DNA from 2 places in the Microbacterium sp. 05T445 genome. Region 1 is predicted to be linked to the other one. Evidence: predicted binding sites of a transcription regulator. Region 1 holds the regulator's gene; the other holds the start of a gene.
What was found. Region 1 encodes HrcA, which represses chaperone genes, less so after heat shock. Its sites were predicted from a motif close to TTNGCACTCGNNNNNNNCGAGTGCNAA; they were not measured.
Positions count from the first base shown of each region.

Region 2: groL (chaperonin GroEL) is a predicted target of HrcA. The motif match lies at 1,666-1,692, and genes of this name have one in related genera.

Region 1 is NZ_JBFTKJ010000002.1:1,401,909-1,409,073, forward strand. It holds gene lepA (translation elongation factor 4) at 1-1,819, shown strand, start outside; gene AC1DDU_RS16110 (AAA family ATPase) at 1,844-2,581, opposite strand; gene AC1DDU_RS16115 (DUF1990 family protein) at 2,689-3,339, shown strand; gene hemW (radical SAM family heme chaperone HemW) at 3,347-4,564, shown strand; gene hrcA (heat-inducible transcriptional repressor HrcA) at 4,699-5,739, shown strand; gene dnaJ (molecular chaperone DnaJ) at 5,792-6,907, shown strand; gene AC1DDU_RS16135 (16S rRNA (uracil(1498)-N(3))-methyltransferase) at 6,911-7,165, shown strand, end outside.
Region 2 is NZ_JBFTKJ010000001.1:364,186-371,350, forward strand. It holds gene groL (chaperonin GroEL) at 10-1,629, opposite strand; gene AC1DDU_RS01650 (cold-shock protein) at 1,817-2,017, opposite strand; gene AC1DDU_RS01655 (LytR C-terminal domain-containing protein) at 2,148-2,717, opposite strand; gene AC1DDU_RS01660 (DUF3263 domain-containing protein) at 2,798-3,046, opposite strand; gene AC1DDU_RS01665 (DUF2332 family protein) at 3,056-4,078, opposite strand; gene msrB (peptide-methionine (R)-S-oxide reductase MsrB) at 4,199-4,609, shown strand; gene AC1DDU_RS01675 (nitroreductase family protein) at 4,609-5,145, shown strand; gene AC1DDU_RS01680 (GNAT family N-acetyltransferase) at 5,182-5,709, opposite strand; gene AC1DDU_RS01685 (class II fructose-bisphosphate aldolase) at 5,706-6,557, opposite strand; gene AC1DDU_RS01690 (1-phosphofructokinase family hexose kinase) at 6,554-7,165, opposite strand, start outside.

The DNA of each region.
Region 1 (7,165 bases):
GTCTGCGACCCCTCCTGAGCTGATCCGCAACTTCTGCATCATCGCCCACATCGATCACGGCAAGTCGACGTTGGCCGACCGCATGCTGCAGATCACCGGCGTCGTCTCCGACCGCGACATGCGCGCGCAGTACCTCGACCGCATGGACATCGAGCGCGAGCGCGGCATCACGATCAAGTCGCAGGCGGTGCGGATGCCGTGGGCCACGGCCGACGGCACGTTCGCGCTGAACATGATCGACACGCCCGGGCACGTCGACTTCACCTACGAGGTGTCGCGCTCCCTCGCCGCATGCGAGGGAGCGATCCTGCTCGTCGACGCGGCGCAGGGCATCGAGGCCCAGACGCTCGCGAACCTCTACCTCGCGCTCGAGAACGACCTGCACATCATCCCGGTGCTGAACAAGATCGACCTGCCCGCCGCGGACCCCGAGAAGTACGCGGCCGAGCTCGCCGGGCTCATCGGCGGCTCGCCCGACGACGTGCTGCGCGTGAGCGGCAAGACGGGCATGGGCGTGGAGGAGCTGCTGGACCGCATCGTCGCGCAGATCCCCGCACCGAAGGGCGATGCCAACGCGCCCGCCCGCGCCATGATCTTCGACTCGGTGTACGACTCGTACCGCGGCGTCGTGACATACGTGCGCATGGTCGACGGCAAGCTGGAGCCGCGCGAGCGCATCCAGATGATGTCGACCAGGGCGACCCACGATCTGCTGGAGATCGGTGTGTCCAGCCCCGAGCCGAACCCCACCCGAGGTCTGGGCGTCGGCGAGGTCGGCTACCTCATCACCGGTGTGAAGGACGTGCGCCAGTCGAAGGTCGGCGACACGATCACGAACCACCGCAAGCCCGCCACGCAGGCGCTCCCGGGATACACCGACCCGAAGCCGATGGTGTTCTCGGGCATCTACCCGATCGACGGCAGCGACTACGCCGACCTCCGGGAGGCGCTGGACAAGCTCAAGCTCTCGGATGCCTCCCTGCAGTACGAGCCCGAGACCTCGGTCGCCCTCGGATTCGGGTTCCGCTGCGGCTTCCTGGGCCTGCTGCACCTGGAGATCATCACCGAGCGCCTGGCGCGCGAGTTCGACCTCGATCTCATCACGACGGCGCCGTCGGTGACCTACGAGGTCATGACAGACACCGGCGAGACGGTGACCGTCACGAACCCCAGCGAGTACCCCGACGGGCGCGTGGCGGAAGTGTCCGAGCCCGTCGTCAAGGTCGGCATCCTGCTGCCGAAGGACTACGTCGGCACCGTCATGGAGCTGTGCCAGTCGCGGCGCGGCACGCTCCTCGGGATGGACTACCTCAGCGAGGACCGCGTCGAGCTGCGGTACAACATGCCGCTCGGCGAGATCGTGTTCGACTTCTTCGACCACCTGAAGTCCAAGACGCAGGGCTACGCCAGCCTCGACTACGAGCCCGCCGGCTCCCAGACCGCCGACCTCGTCAAGGTCGACATCCTGCTGCAGGGCGAGAAGGTCGACGCGTTCAGCTCGATCGTGCACCGCGAGAAGGCCTACGCGTACGGCACGATGATGACCGAGCGGCTGCGCAAGCTGATCCCGCGTCAGCAGTTCGAGGTGCCGATCCAGGCCGCCATCGGCGCACGCATCATCGCGCGCGAGAACATCCGCGCGATCCGCAAGGACGTGCTCGCCAAGTGTTACGGCGGCGACATCACCCGCAAGCGCAAGCTCCTCGAGAAGCAGAAGGAGGGAAAGAAGCGCATGAAGATGGTCGGTCGCGTGGAGGTCCCCCAGGAGGCGTTCATCGCCGCCCTCTCGGGAGACGTCGAGGGCAAGGGCGCGAAGTAGCGTCCGCCCGGGCCGTGCGCCCGATCACGCCAGCAGGTGTCGCAGGTACCGTTCCGGCGCCGACAGGTATGAGCGCCAGTGCGAGACCAGTTCCAGGTCGTCCCATTCGGCTTGGCGCATGCCCCACGGGCCGAGCTCGATGATGCGCGCGCCGGGGAGCGATGCGAGCACCGGGGAGTGCGTCGCGCACAGCACCTGTCCGCGCTCCTCGGCGATCCGGTGGAGCGTCGAGATGAGCGTGAGGGTCGACGAGAACGAGAGCGCCGCCTCGGGCTCGTCGAGGCAGTAGAAGCCGGGGGAGTCGAAGCGCGTGTCGAACATCGCCAGGAACGACTCGCCGTGACTCATCTCGTGGAAGGCAGGCTCTCCGCGCGCCGAGGGATTCTCTTCGAGATACGTGTAGAACGAGTGCATCGTCTCGGCGCGGAGGAAGTACCCCCATCGCGCGGCGCCTACGCCGCGCTGGATCCGCAGCCAGTCCGACAGCGGCGACTCGGTGGCGCGGGTGCGGTGATGGGCTGAGGCCGACCCGCCCTCGGGTGAGAACCCGTAGGCGATCGCGATGCCCTCGAGCACCGTCGATTTGCCCGACCCGTTCTCGCCGACCAGGAACGTGACCCCTGGGCCGAGGTCGAGGCCCTCGTCGAGCAGCTGAGCGACCGCCGGGATCGTCACCGGCCATCGGGTACGGTCGGCCGGCGCGAGCTCGTCCCGTGCGCGGACGGCCACGACGGGTGGCTGAAGGAAGTCCGCAGCGCGCATTCCGGCAGTCTCGCATGGCCGGCCGACACGCCTGCCGTCGGCCGTGAGCCCAATGCCGGCGGGCGCCTCCCACGAGCCGGTCAGGAGCACCCCTTAGGCTGGTACCCATGCGTCGAGGAACCTTCCGTGACGACACCGTCGACTACGCCGCCGTCGGCGCCACGCAGGCGCCCGATCTGATGCAATATCCGCCGGAGCGCAGCATCCCCGCGGAGGAATCGTGGCGCATCGGCAGTGGCGAGGGCCGCTTCCAGGCCGCGAGCGAGGCGCTGATGTCATGGACCGCGCTCAAGGGCGCGGGACTCGAGGTCACCGACGTCCGGCCCGCGTCCGGGCCGACGTACTCGGGCGTCAGCTTCGACGCCGAGGGCAACCCCGTCGCGCCGAGCCGCTCCGAAGCCGAGCAGCGCTTCGACGCCGAGGGTACGCCGTTCGTCGGGCCCGGCACGACGATCCGCGTCGACGGCCGCGTGAAGGGGCTGCGCGCCGACGCCGAGCTGCGCGTCATCTTCGCTGTCGAGGAGCCCCGGCGTGTCGGTTTCGCGCTCGGCACCGTGAGCGACTCGGTCGTCAGCGGCGAGGAGTCGTTCATGATCGAGTGGTACGAGAACGACGAGGTGTGGTTCACGGTGCGGGCGTTCGACGCTCCGCATGCCGTGCTCTACCGCGTCATCCCGGCGCTCACCAAGCGCCGACGGCGCGAGCTGTTCACCCGCTACCTGCGCGCGATCTCGCCGCTGTACACGACCCCCGCGTGAGGCGCTGATGGGCTCCGCTCTTCCGCTCGGCGAGCCCGTTCCCGCGGACGGATCGCTGCCTTCGGGCACCCGCGTCGACGAGGCGACCGACTTCGGCGTGTACCTGCACGTGCCGTTCTGCCGGGTCCGCTGCGGCTACTGCGACTTCAACACGTACACGTCCTCCGAGCTGCGCGGCGCCCGCCAGGACCAGTACGCCGACACCCTCCTGCGCGAGATCGAGCTCGCATCGGCCGTGCTCGAGCGGGCGGGAGGCAACCGTGCGGCGTCGACGGTGTTCTTCGGCGGCGGCACGCCCACGCTGCTCCCGCCCGGTGACCTGGGCCGCATGCTCCAGGGCGTCCGCGGTGCCTTCGGCATCGTCGAGGGCGCCGAAGTCACGGTCGAGGCGAACCCCGACACGGTCACCCCGGCGGTGGCGGCCGAGCTCGCGGCATCCGGCGTCACCCGCCTGTCGATCGGCATGCAGTCGGCCGTGCCGCACGTGCTGGCGGCCCTGGACCGCACCCACGACCCCGAGAACGTGCGCACCGCCGTGGCGGCCGCACGCGAGGCGGGGCTCGACGTGAGCGTCGACCTCATCTATGGCGCCCCGGGGGAGTCCCTCGACGACTGGCGCGCCTCGCTCGAGACCGCCGCCGCCCTCGAGCCCGACCACCTCTCGGCGTACGCGCTCATCATCGAGGACGGCACGAAGCTGGCCCGTCAGATCCGACGCGGCGAGGTCCCCGCACCGGACGACGACCTCCAGGCCGATATGTACGAGCTGGCCGACGACCTTCTCGCGGGCGCCGGCTACGACTGGTACGAGGTCTCGAACTGGGCACGCGGCGACGCGCATCGGTCGCGCCACAACCTCGCGTACTGGACCGGTTCGGACTGGTGGGGGTTCGGGCCAGGCGCGCACAGCCACATCGCCGGGGTCCGGTTCTGGAACGTCAAGCACCCGGCCGCGTACGCCCAGCGGCTCGCGTCCGGAGAATCGCCGGCGGCAGGTCGCGAGATCCCGGATGCCGAGGCCCGCGCGCTCGAGAGCGTCCTGCTCCGCACCCGCATCCGTGAGGGGCTCCCGGTCGCGGAGCTGCTCGGCGAAGGACGCCACGCCGTCGCCGCCCTCATCGCGGACGGGCTCATCGACGGCCCCGCCGCCGTCCACGGCCGCGTCGTGCTGACCCGGCACGGACGGCTGCTGGCGGACGCGGTCGTGCGCAGCCTCACGGAGTGATCCGTCCACCGCGTACAGGGGTCCTCCTGGGGGTGGAAGACCCGCTCGGGCGTCGCTCGGCGATCCTGACAGGTGCATCGGATAGAATTGGCACTCCAGTCATGCGAGTGCCAGACGCGGCGTGAGGAGGCGGGATGGTCAGCGAGCGGGGTCTGCAGGTGCTGCGCGCGATCGTTCAGGACTACGTCGACACGCGCGAGCCGGTCGGCAGCAAGGCGATCGTCGAGCGGCACGCCTTCGGCGTGTCCGCTGCCACGATCCGCAACGACATGGCGCTGCTCGAGGACGAAGAGCTCATCGTGGCGCCCCACACCTCGTCGGGTCGCGTGCCGACCGACAAGGGGTACCGCGTCTTCGTCGACCACCTGGCCGAGCTGCGCCCGCTCAGCCCCGCGCAGCGCTCCGCCATCGCGTCGTTCCTCGACGGCTCGGGCGACCTCGACGACGTGCTGGTGCGCACCGTGCGCGCCCTCACCCAGCTCACCGGCCAGGTCGCGATCGTGCAGTACCCCTCGTTCGCCCGCGCCACGGTGACGCACGTCGAGCTGGTGCAGCTCGGCGGCGGACGGATGCTGGTGATCCTCGTCACCGACACCGGCCGGGTGTCGCAGCGACTCACGCACGTCGGTGACGACTTCGACGACGCCGACCTCGCCCGCATCCGCGCCGGACTCGGGACGCTGCTGGTCGGCAGGCCGGTGCGCGAGGGGCTGCAGCGCATCGCAGACCGCCTCGGCGCGCGTGCCGAGCAGGCGCCGGCGCACGAGCGCGCCACCGACGAGATCGTGCGCGCCGTGGCCGAAGAGCTCGAGGAGTTCCGCCAGGACCGGCTCGTGATGGCAGGCAGCGCCAACCTCGCTCGGCGCGAGGCCGACTTCCGCGGCAGCATCTACCCGCTGCTCGAGGCGATCGAGGAGCAGGTCACGCTGCTGCGACTGATGGGCGACATGGTGGCCGACGAGCAGGGGCTCGCGGCAAGCATCGGCCGTGAGAACGAGCCGTTCGGCCTGGCGGAGGCATCCGTCGTCGCCAGCGACTACGACGCGACCGGCTCGGTCGCCCGCGTCGGCGTGCTCGGGCCGACCCGCATGGACTACCCCACGAACCTCGCGGCGGTCCGTGCCGTCGCGCGCTACCTCACGCGCATGCTCGAGCAGGACGAGAACTCCCGCTGACGCGGACGCGAACACACGATTCCCGCGGCACTCCCGCGGCAGGAAGGCGAAAGTGGCTGACCACTACGAGGTCCTCGGCGTCTCACGCGACGCCACCCCCGATGAGATCAAGAAGGCCTACCGGCGGCTGGCCCGCCAGCTGCACCCGGATGTGAACCCGGGGGAGGAGGCATCCGAGCGCTTCAAGCTCGTGACCCACGCGTACGACGTGCTGAGCGACCCCGATCAGCGCGCCCGCTACGACATGGGCGGCGGCGACTCGCCCTTCGGCGGCGGCGCCGGCGGCTTCGGCGGCTTCAACGACATCTTCGAGACCTTCTTCGGGGCCGCCGGCGGCGCCCGCGCGGGCCGGCCGCGGTCGCGCCGCGAACGCGGGCAGGACGCCCTCGTGCGGGTGACGCTCGAGCTCGGCGACGTCGTGTTCGGCACGCACCGTGACATCGAGGTCGACACCGCCGTGCTGTGCGAGACCTGCCAGGGCTCGTGCTGCCAGCCCGGCACCAGCCCGGTGACCTGCGACATCTGCCACGGCACCGGCAACGTGCAGCGCCAGGTGCGCAGCCTGCTCGGCAACGTCGTCACCACGCAGCCGTGCAACGTGTGCCAGGGCTACGGCACGACCATCCCGTACCCGTGCGCGACCTGCCAGGGGCAGGGCCGGGTGCGGGCACGCCGCACGGTGTCGCTCGACATCCCCGCCGGCGTCGAGACGGGCCTGCGGCTGCAGCTGCCCGGCTCGGGCGAGGTCGGCCCGGCGGGCGGCCCCAACGGCGACCTGTACATCGAGGTCACCGTGTCGCCCCACGAGGTGTTCAGCCGCGACGGCGACGACCTGCTCGCGACGCTCGAGGTGTCGATGCCCGACGCGATCCTCGGCACCACCACGACGATCGAGTCGCTGGACGGCCCCGTCGACCTCGAGGTGCGGGCGGGCGTGCAGGCCGGCGACATCCTGACGATCAAGGGCCGCGGCATCACGCCGCTGCGGGGCACGCAGCGCGGCGATCTCAAGGTGGGCGTGCACGTCGTCACGCCCACGCGCCTGGACCACAAGGAGCGCGCCCTCATCGAAGACTTCGCCAAGCGCACCAAGGCGCCCGCTCCCAAGCTGGCCGAGTTCCACCAGGGCCTGTTCGCGAAGCTGCGCGACCGCTTCCGGAACGGCTGAGCCGTGGCGCTGCACTTCCTCCTCGACGACGCGCTCACGGCGGTGCCCGGCGATGCGGTGACGCTCACCGGGTCCGAGGCGCATCACGCCGCCACGGTGCGACGGGTGCGGGTCGGCGAGCAGATCACGCTCGGCGACGGGCGCGGCGCGTGGCTCACCGGCGAGGTCGAGTCGGTGGGGCCGCGCGAGGTGGTCGTGCGCATCGCGGGACGGACGGATGCCGAGGCTCCGCGTCCGCGTCTGGTGCTCGTGCAGGCG
Region 2 (7,165 bases), on a different contig from region 1:
AGTTCTGGATCAGAAGTCCATGCCACCGGTCGGGTCGCCGACGGGAGCGGCGGCCTTCTCGGGCTTGTCGGCGACGACGGCCTCGGTCGTGAGGAAGAGGCCGGCGATCGACGCGGCGTTCTGCAGCGCCGAACGGGTCACCTTGGCGGGGTCGATGATGCCCTGCGCGAACAGGTCACCGTACTCGCCCGTGGCGGCGTTGAGGCCGTGGCCCGCGGGGAGCTCCGAGACCTTGTTGGCCACGACGCCCGGCTCGAGACCGGCGTTGAGGGCGATCTGCTTCAGCGGAGCCTCGATCGCGACGCGGACGATGTTCGCACCGGTCGCCTCGTCGCCCGTGAGCTGCAGCGAGTCGAGAGCCTTGCGGCCCGACTGGATGAGCGCGACGCCACCACCGGGGACGATGCCCTCCTCGACGGCCGCCTTCGCGTTGCGCACGGCGTCCTCGATGCGGTGCTTGCGCTCCTTGAGCTCGACCTCGGTGGCCGCGCCCGCCTTGATGACGGCGACGCCGCCGGCGAGCTTGGCGAGGCGCTCCTGGAGCTTCTCGCGGTCGTAGTCGCTGTCGGTGTTGTCGATCTCGCGGCGGATCTGGGTCACGCGACCCTCGATCTGGTCGGCCTCGCCGGCACCCTCGACGATCGTGGTCTCGTCCTTGGTGACGATGACCTTGCGCGCACGGCCGAGCAGGTCGAGGGTGGCGTTCTCGAGCTTGAGACCGACCTCCTCGGTGATGACCTGGCCACCCGTGAGGATCGCGATGTCCTGCAGCTGCGCCTTGCGGCGGTCGCCGAAGCCGGGAGCCTTGACGGCGACCGACTTGAAGATGCCGCGGATCTTGTTGAGCACGAGCGTCGCGAGAGCCTCGCCCTCGACGTCCTCGGCGATGATGACGAGCTCCTTGCCGTCCTGGATCACCTTGTCGACGACGGGCAGAAGGTCCTTGATGTTCGAGATCTTCTGGTTCGCGATGAGGATGTACGGGTCCTCGAAGACCGCCTCCTGGCGCTCCGGGTCCGTGACGAAGTAGGGGTTGATGTAGCCCTTGTCGAAGCGCATGCCCTCGGTGAGCTCGAGCTCGGTGCCGAAGGTCTGCGACTCCTCGACGGTGACGACGCCCTCCTTGCCCACCTTGTCGATGGCCTCGGCGATGAGCGCGCCGATCTCGGGGTCGGCGGCAGAGATCGACGCCGTGGCGGCGATCTGCTCCTTGGACTCGACCTCCTTGGCGGACTCGAGCAGCTCGGCGGTGATGGCGGCGACGGCCTTCTCGATGCCCTTCTTGAGCGAGATGGGGTCGGCGCCGGCCGCGACGTTGCGCAGGCCCTCGCGCACGAGCGCCTGGGCGAGGACGGTCGCGGTGGTGGTGCCGTCACCGGCGACGTCGTCGGTCTTCTTGGCGACCTCCTTGACGAGCTCCGCGCCGATCTTCTCGTACGGGTCGTCCAGCTCGATCTCCTTGGCGATGGAGACACCGTCGTTCGTGATCGTGGGGGCGCCCCACTTCTTCTCGAGCACGACGTTGCGACCGCGCGGGCCGAGCGTCACCTTGACGGCATCGGCCAGCGTGTTCAGGCCGCGCTCGAGGCCGCGACGGGCCTCCTCGTCGAAAGCGATGATCTTTGCCATGTGTGTGTCGTCCCTCCGGAACGTTGGCTTGGGGTGTTAGCACTCAACAAACACGAGTGCTAAATCATTCTGGCACTCGACCCTATCGAGTGCAAGCCGCGAGAGGGATGCCGAAACACAGCGAGACGGGATGCCTGGCGGCATCCCGTCTCGTTCATCGGTCGGCGTCGCGCGCCGACGCGTGGGCTCAGACGACGCGCACGGACTCGGCCTGCGGGCCCTTCTGGCCGGAGCCGACCGTGAACTCGACGGTCTGCCCCTCCTCGAGGACGCGGAAGCCCGACATGTCGATGTTCGAGTAGTGGACGAACACGTCCTGGCCGTCGGCGACGGTGATGAAGCCGAATCCCTTCTCGGCGTTGAACCATTTGACGGTGCCCTGGGTCATGCGTTTCTCCTGTTGCCGGCGGTGCAGGGCTTCATCGTATGCAGGGCGATGGACGGCGCAGCCGGGTTTCGTCACTTGTTGACACGCAGGCACACAAGTGTTTACCGGCGTGAAACACGGGTCGGTGCGCTCAGGGAGTCGGCGCGGGGGTCTGCCCGGCGGCCGTGCGGTCGAGGCCGATCACGACGGTCAGCTGCGGCACGTCGGGCGACGTCGGCGGGTACGCCTCGCTCTGCTCGGTGGCCGCACCGCCGATGACCTGCGCCAGGCCCTTCGCGGCGGCTTCGTCGGCGGGGTTCACGTAGAACACCGTGGTGGTCGGGAAGTCCTCCGAGCCGGCTTCGCCTGCGGTGACCGCGTCAGCGGCCCATCCGGCTCCCACCACGACCTCCTTCATCTGCGTGGCGAGTCCCTGCTCGGGGGTGGCGTTGAGGATCATGACCTCGTAGGACTGGTCGATCACCGGCGTGACCTCGGGCGTCGGCTCGACGGTCGGCGTCGGCGTCGGCACGAGCTCGATGCGACCCGAGGCCAGCAGGGTGCCGAAGATGCCGACGGCGACGAGCACGACGGTGGCCACTGCGGCCCACAGGAACACGAGCCAGCCGCGCATCCGCGGGTTCTCCGCCCGGTGCGCGCCGACGCGGTCCGTCTCCGGTACGTCGTCGAAACGATCCCGGGGGAAGGTGGAGGTCGGCACCCGACGATGTTACCCGGCCGAACCCGTGGGTTCCGTGCGCGACAGCCGGGTACGCGATACCGCGAGCGCGGATGCCGCGCTCAGCGCGCGTCGGCCGCGCGCGCGGCCCGCTCCTGCAGGCGCTCGTCGCGAAGGCGGCGGAGACGCTTGACGAGCATCGGGTCGTGCTCCTGGGCGGCCGCGGTGTCGATGAGGCGGCCGAGCAGCTGGTAGTACCGCGCCGGCGACATGCCGAGGTCGGCGCGGATCGCCTCCTCCTTGGCCCCCGCGTGGCGGCGCCACTCGGCCTCGAAGTCGAGGAGGGCGCGATCGCGGTCGGTCAAGGGCACCCGTCCACGCTAGCCCGCGGCATCCTTCCGTCCCGCCTGCGACGCGCGCCAGTGCACGAACGCGCCCAGCGGATCGGCCGCGGCCAGCGCCTCGCCGTCGCGGCCGAGCACGAAGCCGCCCCACGTGGCGGGGTCGACGGGCGGATGCCACCACTCGTGCAGTCCTGGAGGGTCGATCGTGATCCACACGGCGTCGAGGGCGCGCACCGCGGCGACGAGGCGCTCGCGGCCCACGCGCGGGATGTGCGGCAGCACGCCGGGCGTCGTCACGACCAGCGTCGCGTCACGCGGTGCGCGCGCGGCGACGTCCGCCAGCACGGCCGGCTCGGACGCATCGCCGGCGAACAGGAGCGGCGGGTCGGCGGCGACGATGTCGAGGGCCGCGGCGATGCGGGCTTCACGCCCGGCCTCGCCCGGCCACACCAGGCTGGTGAGGAAGCGCCGGTCGCCGTCGTCCGCGGCATCCAGCGGCTCGAGGTCGATGCCCGCGCGCCACACCACGTCGGGCATCCGCAGCGGCGCGCGCCCGCTGACCTCGCACTCGAGCACCACGGTCGACTCCCCGCTCGGCGGATCCAGCGCGACGACCTCGCCACCCGCGCGGTACCGGTAGGAGTAGCGATCGGGGTACAGGCACAGCCCCGCACTGGCACCGAGCTCGAGCAGCGCGATCGGCCCCTCGACGCTCGCCAGGGCAGGGAGCAGCGCCGCGCAGCGCTGCGGCTCGTTGGTCTGCAGGCGCCGGCGGGATGCCTCGACCACGACGTCGGCGGCATGGTCCCGCACCCACGCTGCCCACGCCGGGTAGGTTCCCTCGGGCGCCCCGAGCATGCGGGTGACGGCGAACACCAGCGGCGGCTGCCGGTGCGTGGCGGGGATCCCGGCGAGGATCCGCGCGACCGCGCCGTCGGCGGCGACGCCGGCGGCCCAGTCGGCGTAGAGCGCCGACCGACCGGGCGCCTCGTCGCGGGCGAACCGGCCGTAGCGCTCCGCGACGGCGGTGGCCTCGGCATCCGGGCTGGCGTCTGTCACCCGGCCATCCTCGCGCACCCCACGCACGGTTTCGCGGCAGACGTTCAGACGCGCGCGCCCCCGCTGCGACCGGCTGCGGTTGAATGGAGGGTGCCGCACGCGCGGCCGAGGAGGATCCCCATGACCTACGCCGTCGACAAGAGCGATGCCCAGTGGCGCGCCGAGCTGAGCCCTGACCAGTACGCGGTGCTGCGCGAGGCGGGCACCGAGCGCCCGTGGACCGGCGAACTGCTCGACGAGCAGCGCGCCGGTCTCTACACCTGCGCGGCATGCGGGGCCGAGCTGTTCCAGAGCGGGACGAAGTTCGACTCGCACTGCGGATGGCCGAGCTTCTACGAGTCGATCCGTCCGGAGGCCGTCGAGCTGATCGAGGACGACAGCCACGGCATGGTGCGCACCGAGGTGCGCTGCGCGAACTGCGGCTCGCACCTCGGCCACGTCTTCCCCGATGGGTTCGGCACCCCCACCGGCGACCGGTACTGCATGAACTCGATCTCGCTGCAGTTCACCCCCGGGCAGGACACTGCCTGATGCCCGGTGCCCGTGAGGCCGCGCTGGCGCGACGGTCGTGGTCGAAGGTCACCGACGACACGCCGACCACCGACGAGCTGCTCGCGCTCGTCGCGGCCGCCGGACGGGTCGCCGACCACTCGTCTCTCGCGCCGTGGCGGCTGATCGAGCTGCGCGGCGCCGACCGCGAACGACTCGGCCGGGCGATCAACAAGGCCGACGGCGAGAAGGGCTCGTCGTCCAAGCCGCTGCGCGCACCGCTGCTCATCGCCGTCGTCGCGAGCTACCGCAAGAGCCACAAGGTGCCGCGCTGGGAGCAGGAGGCGGTCGCCTCCGGCGTCGCGCACACGCTGAGCCTGCTTCTGGACGAGGCCGGGTGGGGCGTCATCTGGCGTACCGGCCACTACACGCGGGCGAAGGCCGTCGCCAAGGCGCACGGCCTGAAGAAGAACGAGGAGCTCCTGGGCTGGCTGTACGTCGGCGGCAAGCCGGCGGGCTCGCGCGAGGGACGCCGCAAGCCGGTGGACGCGAAGAAGTTCGTCAGCCGGATGCCGTGACCCCGTGCTGGGTCGTACCCGAGCGGATCGCGCCGCTCACGGTGCCGGAGCGGCCCCGATGAGCGGGCGCGTGTACACCGCGTAACGCACCGGCGTGCCGTCGGAGTGGCGGTCCGTCGCCGAGAGCACCTCGCCGTGGAAGCGGAACCCGCAGCGCTCCGCCACGCCCACCGACGCGACGTTGTCGGGCTCCGTCCGGATCACGGCACGCGTTCCGACCCCGTCGGCACTCAGCCGATCGCACAGCAGCAGCACCGCGGCGGTGGCCAGCGACCGGCGCCGGGCCCACGGATGCACGGCGTACGAGATGTTGACGTCGCCGGGTCCGGGGAGGTCGGCGAGGTCGGGATCGAAGTCCACGTAGCCCGCCAGCCGGCCGTCGAGCCACACGCCGAACCCGCGCTTGCCCACCCCGCGCCGCGCGTTCTCGGCGAGCATCGCGAAGTGCCGCCGGGTGGTCTCGGCGGTGCCGCGTCCTCCCGTGAGCCAGTGGATGGTCTCGTCGTCCTCGCCGGCGTTGTGGGCGTCGACGTCGGCGTCGGCGAGAGGCCGCAGCTCGATCACGGCACGCGTGCGAGGTCGCCGGCGAAAAGACGCAGCATCCGCTCCGCCTCCGCCGCGACGGCCGCGCGCCCTTCGCGCACGTAGCGGCGCGAGTCCACGAGGTTCGGATCGGCATCCAGCGCGTCGCGCACCGCGCGCGTGAAGCAGCCGTTCAGGTGCGTCGACACGTTCACCTTGGCCATGCCGGCCGAGATCGCCTGCACCAGGACGTCGTCGGCCACGCCCGACGAACCGTGCAGCACGAGCGGGACATCCAGCGCCGCACGGAGGCGGGCGATCAGATCCACGTCCAGCTGCGCCGTGCGCGCCGTCATCGCGTGGGACGACCCCACGGCGACCGCGAGCGCATCCACGCCGGTGGCGGCCACGAACGCGCGTGCCTCGTCGGGATCGGTGCGCACGCCGGGAGCATGCGCGCCGTCCTTGCCGCCGATCTCGCCGAGCTCGCCCTCCACCGAGGCGCCGGCCGCGTGCGCCCCGGCGACCACCCGCGCGGTGGCCGCGACGTTCTCGTCGTACGGCAGACGGGAGGCGTCGAACATCACCGAGCCGAAGCCGAGGTCGATCGCCTCGCTCACCAGATCCTCTCGCTCGGCGTGATCGAGGTGCACCGCCACCGGCGCCGACGACGCCTCCGCCAGCGCGAGCGTCGCCTGCGCGATGGGCGCCAGACCGCCGTGATAGTCGGCGCAGTTCTGGGAGATCTGCAGGATCACCGGCAGCCGGGCGTTCTCGGCCGCGCGCACGAGCGCCTCCGCGGTCTCGAGGTGCACGACGTTGAAGGCGCCGACCGCGGACGAGCGCGCTGCGGCGTCCGCGACGAGGTCGCGGCTGAGGACGAGGGTCACAGGGTCTCCGGAGGGTAGGGCCGCACGACGATCCGTCCGGCGAATTCGGCGTGCCGCGGCGAGATCGCCCCGGCGACGGGTTCGAGCACGGCTGCGGCCGACCACGCCACCGCTGCGCGCAGCAGCTCTTCGGGCGCGGTCGCTCCGCGGGCCAGGAGGACGGATGCCGCGGCCACCGCCGCGTCGCCGGCGCCGGTCGGGTTGCCCGCCAGCACCTCCGGCAGCCGGGCGTGCAGGGCGGCACCGTCGGCGCTCACCGCCAGCATGCCGTCGGCGCCGAGCGAGACGAGCACGAGGCGCGTGCCGCCCCCGAGGAGCGCGCGGGCGGCCGCGAGCTCGTCGTCGACGCCGGTCGCCTCGGCGAGCTCGGCGCGATTGGGCTTGAGCACGGTGGCCCCTGCCCGCGCCGCCGCGAGCAGCGCGTCGCCCGAGCTGTCGACGATCGACGGGATGCCGCGCTCCTGCGCGATCCGCACGAGCGCTTCGACGAGAGCGACGGGCATCCCCGGCGGGAGGCTTCCCGACACGACGAGCGCTCCGGCATCCTTCGACGCCGCGACCACGGTCTGCTGCAGCTCCTCGCGTGCCGCGGGGCCGGGGTCCGCGCC